Eleftheria terrae: one gene and its partner. The protein of the gene in region 2 interacts with the protein of the main gene of each other region in a pairwise test. Links are inferred from orthologs where the notes say so. Each region holds a gene or a part of one and is shown on either strand. Other genes may lie near its edges.

Region 1 (4,329 bases), 2.5 Mb from region 2 along the record:
CCCGGCCTACCGGCAGTTGTTCAACAGCTATTACGTGGGTGTCGGCGAGCGCCACCCGCGGCCCGAGCGCGGGCTGCTCTCCCGCCCCGGGCTGGCCGAAGTGCTGGACTACCGGCGGGCCGTCGAGCAGCGGGTGGCGGCGCTGTTGCAGGCTCATGCCCTGGGGCCGGACCTGCTGGCCCTGGTCGAGCTGGGCGTGCACCACGAGCAGCAGCACCAGGAGCTGATCCTCACCGACCTGAAGCACCACTTCTCGCGCAACCCCATGCTGCCGGCTTACCGCCCCGGCGGCACGGGCGCACCGGCAGCCGCTGCGGCGCTGCGCTTCCTCGGCTTCGAGGCCGGCGAGGCGGAGCTCGGCCATGGCGCGCGCAGCTTCGCGTTCGACAACGAATTGCCGCGGCACCGCATCTGGCTGGCCCCCTTCGAGCTGGCATCTCGGCTGGTGAGCAATGGCGACTTCCTGGCCTTCATCGAGGACGGCGGCTACCAGCGGCCCGAGCTGTGGCTCTCGGACGGCTGGGACTGCCGCCAGCGCGAAGGCTGGCAGGCCCCGCTGTACTGGCAGCGCAGCGACGACGATGGCGGCTGGCAGCACTACACGCTGCACGGATTGCGCCCGGTGTCGCACGCGGAGCCGGTCTGCCACGTGAGCTACTACGAGGCCGATGCCTACGCCCGCTGGGCCGGCGCCCGGCTGCCTACCGAGGCGGAATGGGAGTTCGCCGCCAGTGGTGCCGGCCCCCGGCCGGGCCACGGGAGCCTGCTGGAGGACGGCAGCTTCCATCCGAGGCCGGCCGGTCCCGAGCCGCTGGCGCAGGTGTTCGGCGACACCTGGGAGTGGACGCAGAGCGCTTACCTGCCCTATCCCGGTTTTCGCACCGCCCCGGGCGCGGTGGGCGAGTACAACGGCAAGTTCATGATCAACCAGATGGTGTTGCGCGGCGGCTCCTGCGCCACGCCGGGCTCGCACCTGCGACCCAGCTATCGCAACTTCTTCCCGCCGCACGCCCGCTGGCAGTTCAGCGGAATCCGCCTGGCCAAGTAAGGCCGGGGCGACGCGCTCGCCGCGCCCACCGCGCAGGGTGGGGGCGACACCGCCCCCCTGCCTGCACGGGCCGACTCAGCCGTTGATCACCTCGCCACCGTTGGGATGCAGCACCTGGCCGGTCATGTAGCTGGCATCGCGGGTGGCGAGGAACACATAGCTGGGCGAGATCTCGTCCGGCTGCGCCGGGCGGCCCATCGGCACCTTGGCACCGAAACTCTCCACCTCCTCTTCGTCGAAGGTGGACGGGATCAGCGGCGTCCACACCGGCCCGGGCGCCACCGCGTTGACGCGGATCTTGCGCTTGGCCAGCTGCTGGGCCAGCGAGCGCGTGAAGGCCACGATCGCCCCCTTGGACGAGGCGTAGTCCACCAGGTGCGCCGAGCCCCGGTAGGCGGTGACGGACGTGCTGTTGACGATGCAGCCGCCCTCCGGCAGATGCGGCACCACCAGCCGCGTCAGGTTGAACATCGAGAAGAAGTTGGTGCGGAAGGTCTGCTCCAGCTGGGTGCTGGTGATGTCCTCGATCTTGTCCTTGGGATGTTGCTCGGCCGCATTGTTCACCAGTACGTCGACCCGGCCAAAGGTCTCCAGCGTGGAGCGCACCACCTGCGTGGCAAAGGCCTCGTCACCCAGGTCGCCGGCCAGCGCCAGGCAACGCACGCCTTGCGCCTCCACCTTCTGGATGGTGTGCGCGGCATCCTGGTGTTCGTTCAGGTAGACGATGACGACGTGGGCCCCCTCCTTGGCGAAGGAGATGGCCACCGATCGGCCGATGCCGCTGTCGCCACCGGTGACGATGGCGACCTTGTCGCGCAGCTTGCCGTTGCCGGTGTACTGCTCGGCATCTGAATCGGGCGCGGGATGCATCGCCCCTTCGCGGCCCGGCTGGATGTCCTGGTGCTGCGGCGGCAGGGTCCTCTTGTCTTGCGGCATGCGGTACTCCAGAAGGTGATGCGGTCCTTCCGGTTCCGGCAAACGTCGTGCCCCGCGTGGCGGCAGGTGCACCCGCGGCGCCGCTCAGCCGGCCTGCAGCCCCAGCTTGGCAAACAAGGCCTGGTCGCGTTCCCAGTCCGGGTTGCCGGTGGTCAGCAGCTTCTCGCCATAGAAGATGGAGTTGGCGCCGGCCATGAAGCACAGGGCTTGCACGGCGTCGCTCATCTGCTGGCGGCCGGCCGACAGGCGCACCCGTGCCGTCGGCATCGTGATCCGCGCGACGGCAATGGTGCGGACGAATTCCAGCGGGTCCAGCGGCTCCAGGCCGTGCAGGGGCGTGCCTTCCACCTGCACCAGGTGGTTGATGGGCACCGACTCCGGGTAGGGGTCCATGTTGGCCAGTTGCGCAATCAGGCCGGCGCGCTCGCGGCGGGACTCGCCCATGCCGACGATGCCGCCGCTGCAGACGTGCATGCCGGCCGAGCGCACGCGCTCCAGCGTGTCCAGCCGGTCCTGGTAGTCGCGCGTCGAGATGATGCGGCCGTAGGCCTCGGGCGCGGTGTCAAGGTTGTGGTTGTAGTAGTCCAGGCCGGCCTCCTTCAGCGTCTGGGCCTGCCCGTCGCTGAGCATGCCCAGGGTGCAGCAGGCTTCCAGGCCGGCCTCCTTCACCACACGCACCAGCTCGGCCACCTTCTCGACGTCGCGGTCCTTCGGTGCACGCCAGGCGGCACCCATGCAGAAGCGGGTGGCGCCCTGCTCTCGGGCGGCGGTGACGGCCGCAAGCACTTCCGCGCTGTCCATCAGCTTGCCGGCCTCCACGCCAGTGTCGTAGTGGACCGACTGCGGGCAGTAGGCGCAGTCCTCGGGGCAGCCGCCGGTCTTGATCGACAACAGGGTGGAGAGCTGCACCTCGTTGGGCTGGAAGTGGTCCCGGTGCACGCGCTGGGCCTCGAACAACAGGTCGTTGAACGGCCGTGCGAACAAGGCCTCGACCGCTTCGAGAGGCCAGCGTCCTTCGGTGGCAGAGCACTCTGCAGGACGGCGGATCACCTGGACAGGCTGGGCAATGGCGTTGGTCATTGATGGCGGTTTTGCGTTCGAAACAGCGCGTCAGTGTATCGGGCCCGGCGCCCCGGCCGCCACCGGCCCCGGCAAGGTGCTGCGAGGCAGCGCCGGCACCGGCCAGGGCGGCTGCGCCGCGGCCGAAGCGATGGCCTGCTGCAGCCCGGCGATCGCGGCCTCCGGGTCGGTGGCCTGGGTGACGCCACGCAGCACCGCCACACCGGCTGCGCCGCAGCGCACCGCTTCGTGGCTGCGCGCTTCGTCCATGCCGGCAATGGCCACCACCGGCGACGCGAGCACATGGCACCAGTAAGCCAGGTTGTCCGGCCCCTGCGGGAGCCAGGGCATGTCCTTGGTCGTGGTGGCGTGGATGGGCCCGCAGGCGATGTAGCTGGGCGACAGCGCCTGTGCCCGACACACCTCCCAGTAGCTGTGGGTGCTCAGCCCGAGCCGCAGCCCGGCCTGGCGCAGCATCTCCAGCCCGCTGTGGCTCAAGGCCTCCAGGTCTTCCTGGCCCAGGTGAACGCCGTAGGCGCCGTGCTCGATGGCCAGCGCCCAGTGGTCGTTGATGAACAGCTGCGCCTGCACCGAACGGGCCGCGCGCACCGCGCGTTCCACTTCGCGCGACAGCCGCTCGCGCGGCGCCTCCTTGATGCGCAGCTGCACCGTGCGCACCCCGGCGCGCAGCACCCGCTCGACCCAGTCGGCACTGTCAACCACCGCATACAGGCCAAGCCGCCGGTCCTGCAAGGGTGCAAACGCCGCTGCCGGGCCGGGCCACTCGGCATGCAGACCGGGCAAGGCGCCTGCCCGCCGCGCAAAGCCGCGCATGGGCCGCACCGGCCCGGCGCCCTGCCCGGCGGCGTAGCCATGCTGCAAGGCCGCCGTGGTGGCCATCTTGCCGAGCACGCTGGCATCGGCCTCGCAAAAGCCATGGGCCAGGGCCGCCGCCATCGAGGCGGCGAACACGCACCCAGTGCCATGGTGATGCTGCGTGTTGACCCGGGGCAGGCTGAGCCAGCCGCGGGCCTGCGCGCTGTCCAGCCAGTCGAGCGACACTTCACGGCTGGCGTCGCCGCCCGTCACCACCACCGCGGCGGGCCCCAGCCGGCGCAGCGCCGCTGCCGCCGCCGGCACCTCTGCATCGGCCAGCGGCGCCTCGCGACCCAGCAGCCAGGCAGCTTCGGCACGGTTGGGGGTGATCACCGTGGCCCGCGGCAGCAGTTGGCCGATCACCGCCTCGCGCCAGGCGCCCACCCCCAGGGCCGCGCCGCTGCTGGCGC
Region 2 (3,852 bases):
AGCCAACCCGACCGAAGACGCCGTGATGGACGCACTGCGGCTCTACCAGGCGGAGGACTGCGACGGTGTGGTCTGCCTCGGCGGCGGCTCGCCGATGGACCTCGGCAAGGCGGTCGCGCTGCTGGCCCGCCTGCCGCCGCCGCTCACCCAGTACGCGATGACCGAGCCGCAGGGGCGGGCGCGCATCCGCGAGGTGGCGCCCATCGTCGCCATTCCCACCACCGCCGGCACCGGCTCGGAGGTGAGCGTGGCCACTGTCATCATCTGCCGCGATGGCCGCAAGCACAGCTTCGTCAGCGAGCTGCTGGTGCCGCGGGTGGCGATCTGCGACCCCGACCTCACGCTGGGCCTGCCGCCCGGCCTGACCGCCGCCACCGGCATGGACGCGGTCACCCACTGCATCGAGGCGGTGCTGTCGCCGGTGGTCAACCCGCCGGCCGAGGCGGTCGGCCTCGACGGCCTGGAGCGGGCCATCGGCCAGGGCCACCTGCTGCGTGCGGTGGCCGACGGCCAGGACCGCGAAGCCCGCTGGCACATGATGATGGCCTCCACCGAAGGTGCGATGGCCTTCGTCAAGGGCCTCGGCGCGGTGCATGCGATGAGCCATGCGGTGGCCCGGCTGGACGGGCTCAGCCCGCACCACGGCACGCTGAACGCGGTGATCCTGCCGGCGGTGCTGCGCTTCAACGAAGGCCATGTGGGCGCCAAGTACGACCGCCTGCGCCGAGCCATGGGCCTGGCGCCGGGGGCCGACCTGGCCGCCTTCTTCGAGGCGCTGAACCGCCAGCTGGGGCTGCCCGGCTCGCTCACCGCCATGGGCGTGGGCCCGCAGCACCTGGACGAACTGGTGGCGCACAGCGTGATCGACGGCAACACCTCCACCGCGCCGCGCCGGCCTTCGGCGGACGACTACCGTGGGCTGTTTGCCGCCCTGCTGGACGGAGCCAGCGCATGAAGGGCTGAGAAGCGCGACGGTGGAAAAGCCGGGGCCTGCCGGCGGGTGGTGCGGGCGGGTGCTGCGCTTCGTCTAGGATGGGCTGACCTGTGACTTCCCCGACGGTGCCCCATGTGCCAGCTCCTCGGCATGAACTGCAATACACCGACCGACATCGTGTTCAGCTTCACGGGTTTTGCCACGCGCTCACAGGAGCATGCCGACGGCTTCGGCATTGCCTTCTTCGAAGGCACCGGCGTGCGGCTGTTCGTGGACCACCAGCGGGCCCTGGCTTCGCCGGTGGCCGAGCTGGTGCGCGGCTATCCGATCAAGAGCACCAACGTCATCGCCCACATCCGCAAGGCCACGCAGGGCCGGGTGGCGCTGGAGAACTGCCATCCCTTCGTGCGCGAGCTGTGGGGCCGCTACTGGGTGTTCGCCCACAACGGCGACCTCAAGGGCTTTGCGCCGCGGCTGCATGCCGCTTTCCGCCCGGTGGGCGATACCGACAGCGAACAGGCCTTCTGCTGGCTCCTGCAGGAGCTGGCCAAGAACCATGCGATGGTGCCGACGCCCGAGCAACTGACCGAGACGCTGCAGGAGCTGGTGCCGCAGATCGCCGCCCACGGCACCTTCAACTTCATGCTCAGCAACGGCCATGCGCTGTGGGCCCATTGCTCGACACGGCTGCACTACCTGGTGCGCCAGCACCCCTTTCCGGTGGCCCGCCTGCAGGACGAGGACGTCACGGTCAATTTCGCCGAGGTGACGACACCGCGGGACCGGGTCGCCGTGATCGTCACCGAGCCCCTGACCGACAACGAAGCCTGGGTCGCGTTCGAGCCGGGTGAGCTGAAGGCCTTCGTCGACGGGGCGCCGTTGGCCACCGCAAGCCACCCGGCCTAGCGCAGGCTGCCCCCTGCAGCACCGGCCCGCCCCGGCACCGCGCACGGCACGGCGGCATGCGCCTTGCCGGGGCAACGCTGTGGCCGTGCCCGGGCCGCAGGCCGTGGCGCGGCCGGGCCTTGCCTCACCGCACGTCAGCGCCCGTCGGCCGCGGGCTGCGCGGGTGCGCACCAGCCAGCGAGGGGTACACCCTGCCAACGTCCGCCGCGGTCAACGAGCACTACCTTGACCATGTGGTGGCCTTGTCGGAATCGAGCGATATCGAGGCCAGCGAGGACATCGTCTCCAGCAACGGCACCAAGCTGCTCGGCAAGGGCGCCCGCATCGACGCCCGGGTGCGTGAGCGCCAGCTGGCGCACAAGCTGAAGCAGCCGCTGGAAAGCCAGCTGCGTGTGGTCGGCGGCGTTGCCACCCGCGACATCGACGGCATCGCCGGGCGGCTGCTCGAGCGCCATCCGCTGCTGTTGCGTTTCTGCGGCAGTGCGGCGGCGCGGCAGCTGGGCGTGGCCATGCGCCACCTGCGCCTGTCGCCCCAGGTGGAGTCGCTGCTGACCGTCTACGCTGCGCAGTCGCCCGCGAAGCTCGACCATGCGGTGGGGGTGGCCCTGCTCGGCGCGACCTTGTGGATGGACCTGCCGGCGGCCGGCATCGGGCTCGACGCCCTGCTGATCGCGGGCCTGAGGCACGACGTCGGCGAGCTCTACCTCGACCCGGCGCTGCTGAGCCCGCGGGCCGGGCTGTCGGCGGAGCAATGGAAGCACATCGCCACCCATCCCATCGTCGGCGCCCATGTGCTCAGGGAACTGCCGGGCGCCGGGCCGAAGGTGGCACAGGCGGTGCTGTACCACCATCAAAAACTGGACGGCTTCGGCTATCCGCAAGGCGTGCAGGGCGAGGCGTTTCCGCTGGCCGGGCAGCTGGTGGCGGCCTCCGAGATGCTGATGGGCCTGGTGGGCGGCGACGGCGCCCATGCCGACCGCGCCGCGGTGGCGGTGAAGCTGGTGCCCGGCGAGTTCGCGCCGGCCCTGCGCGACCGCGTCACGGCGGCCGCCCGCGAGTCGCGCGCCGAGGGGGCCGGCGCGCCGGCACCGAGGGCCGACCTGGCCCAGCTGATCCTGCGCCTGCAGACGGTTGCCGGGGCGCTGGAGGACTTCCGCCGGGCGCGCGAGCGGCTGTTGCCCGAGCTGCCGCACTCCGGCCCCGGCATGCGGAAGCTGGCCGAAGCGCGCCATGGAGCGCAGCCAGCGCATCAGCGCGGCCTTCACCAGCGCCGGGCTCGACGCCACGCCGGCCGAGCACCTGCCCGAGCTGCTGGAGGCGATGGACGAGGCCGCCCAGGACGAGATCACGGCGGTGCTGGGCGAGATCGAATGGCGGCTGCGCGAGACCCAGCGCGCGGTCGTCGCCCGGGCCGAGCAGTTCTCGGCCACCGACGGGCAGGCGGTGCGCACCTTCGTCGACATCGCAGGCAGTGACCTGTCGGCCGCCCCGCCATGAGGCGGCCGCGTGATGCCGCGGTGGCGCAGCCCGCCGGGCTCAGTCGCGCAGCACCGGCAGCCGCAGCGTCACGCGGGTGCAGCCGGGCTGCGAGCTGAAGTCGACGTCGCCCCCCAGCCCCTGGGCCCGCTTGCGCAGGTTGCGCAGGCCGCGACCGCCTTCGCGGCCGGTGATCATGGTGGCCACGTCGAAGCCGTTGCCGTCATCGGTCACCACCACCTCGACATGCTCGCCAGCCTTGCACAGCGCAATGCGCACGGTGCGGGCCCGGGCATGCTTGAGGATGTTGGTCAGGGCCTCCTGCACGATGCGCAGCACCTGCAGTGCGGCGGTCGGGTCCAGCCAGGGCAGCGGCGGCAGGTCGTCGACCTGCCATTCCAGCTGCAGCCCGGCTGCCTCCAGCCGCTTGCCGAGGCGGTAGCGCAGGGTGGCCAGCAGCGTCACCAGGTCGTGGCCGATGGGCTCCAGCGAATCGATCACCAGCCGCAGGTCGTCGACGCATTCGCGCAGCACCT

What was found. The genes of interacting proteins can lie anywhere in the genome.
Region 1: the proteins of N7L95_RS14480 (region 2) and bioB interact in binary tests that used the Escherichia coli proteins (3 or more experiments, as listed by UniProt). The link is inferred for Eleftheria terrae from one-to-one orthologs.

Annotation. Positions count from the first base shown.
Region 1 is NZ_CP106951.1:773,660-777,988, forward strand. The notes cover bases 1,067-4,017. They hold bioB (biotin synthase BioB), read right to left. Parts: upstream 3,065-4,017; coding sequence 2,069-3,064; downstream 1,067-2,068. Other genes in these bases: N7L95_RS03610 (SDR family oxidoreductase), read right to left, coding at 1,124-1,984; thiD (bifunctional hydroxymethylpyrimidine kinase/phosphomethylpyrimidine kinase), read right to left, coding at 3,095-4,017. In the rest of the region: ergothioneine biosynthesis protein EgtB, read left to right, coding at 1-1,048; more of thiD, read right to left, coding at 4,018-4,329. UniProt on the Escherichia coli protein: Catalyzes the conversion of dethiobiotin (DTB) to biotin by the insertion of a sulfur atom into dethiobiotin via a radical-based mechanism.
Region 2 is NZ_CP106951.1:3,274,393-3,278,244, reverse strand. The notes cover bases 1-2,953. They hold N7L95_RS14480 (class II glutamine amidotransferase), read left to right. Parts: upstream 1-1,066; coding sequence 1,067-1,840; downstream 1,841-2,953. Other genes in these bases: N7L95_RS14475 (HD-GYP domain-containing protein), read left to right, coding at 1,960-2,953; N7L95_RS14485 (iron-containing alcohol dehydrogenase), read left to right, coding at 1-955. Outside these bases: more of N7L95_RS14475, read left to right, coding at 2,954-3,315; N7L95_RS14470 (sensor histidine kinase), read right to left, coding at 3,377-3,852.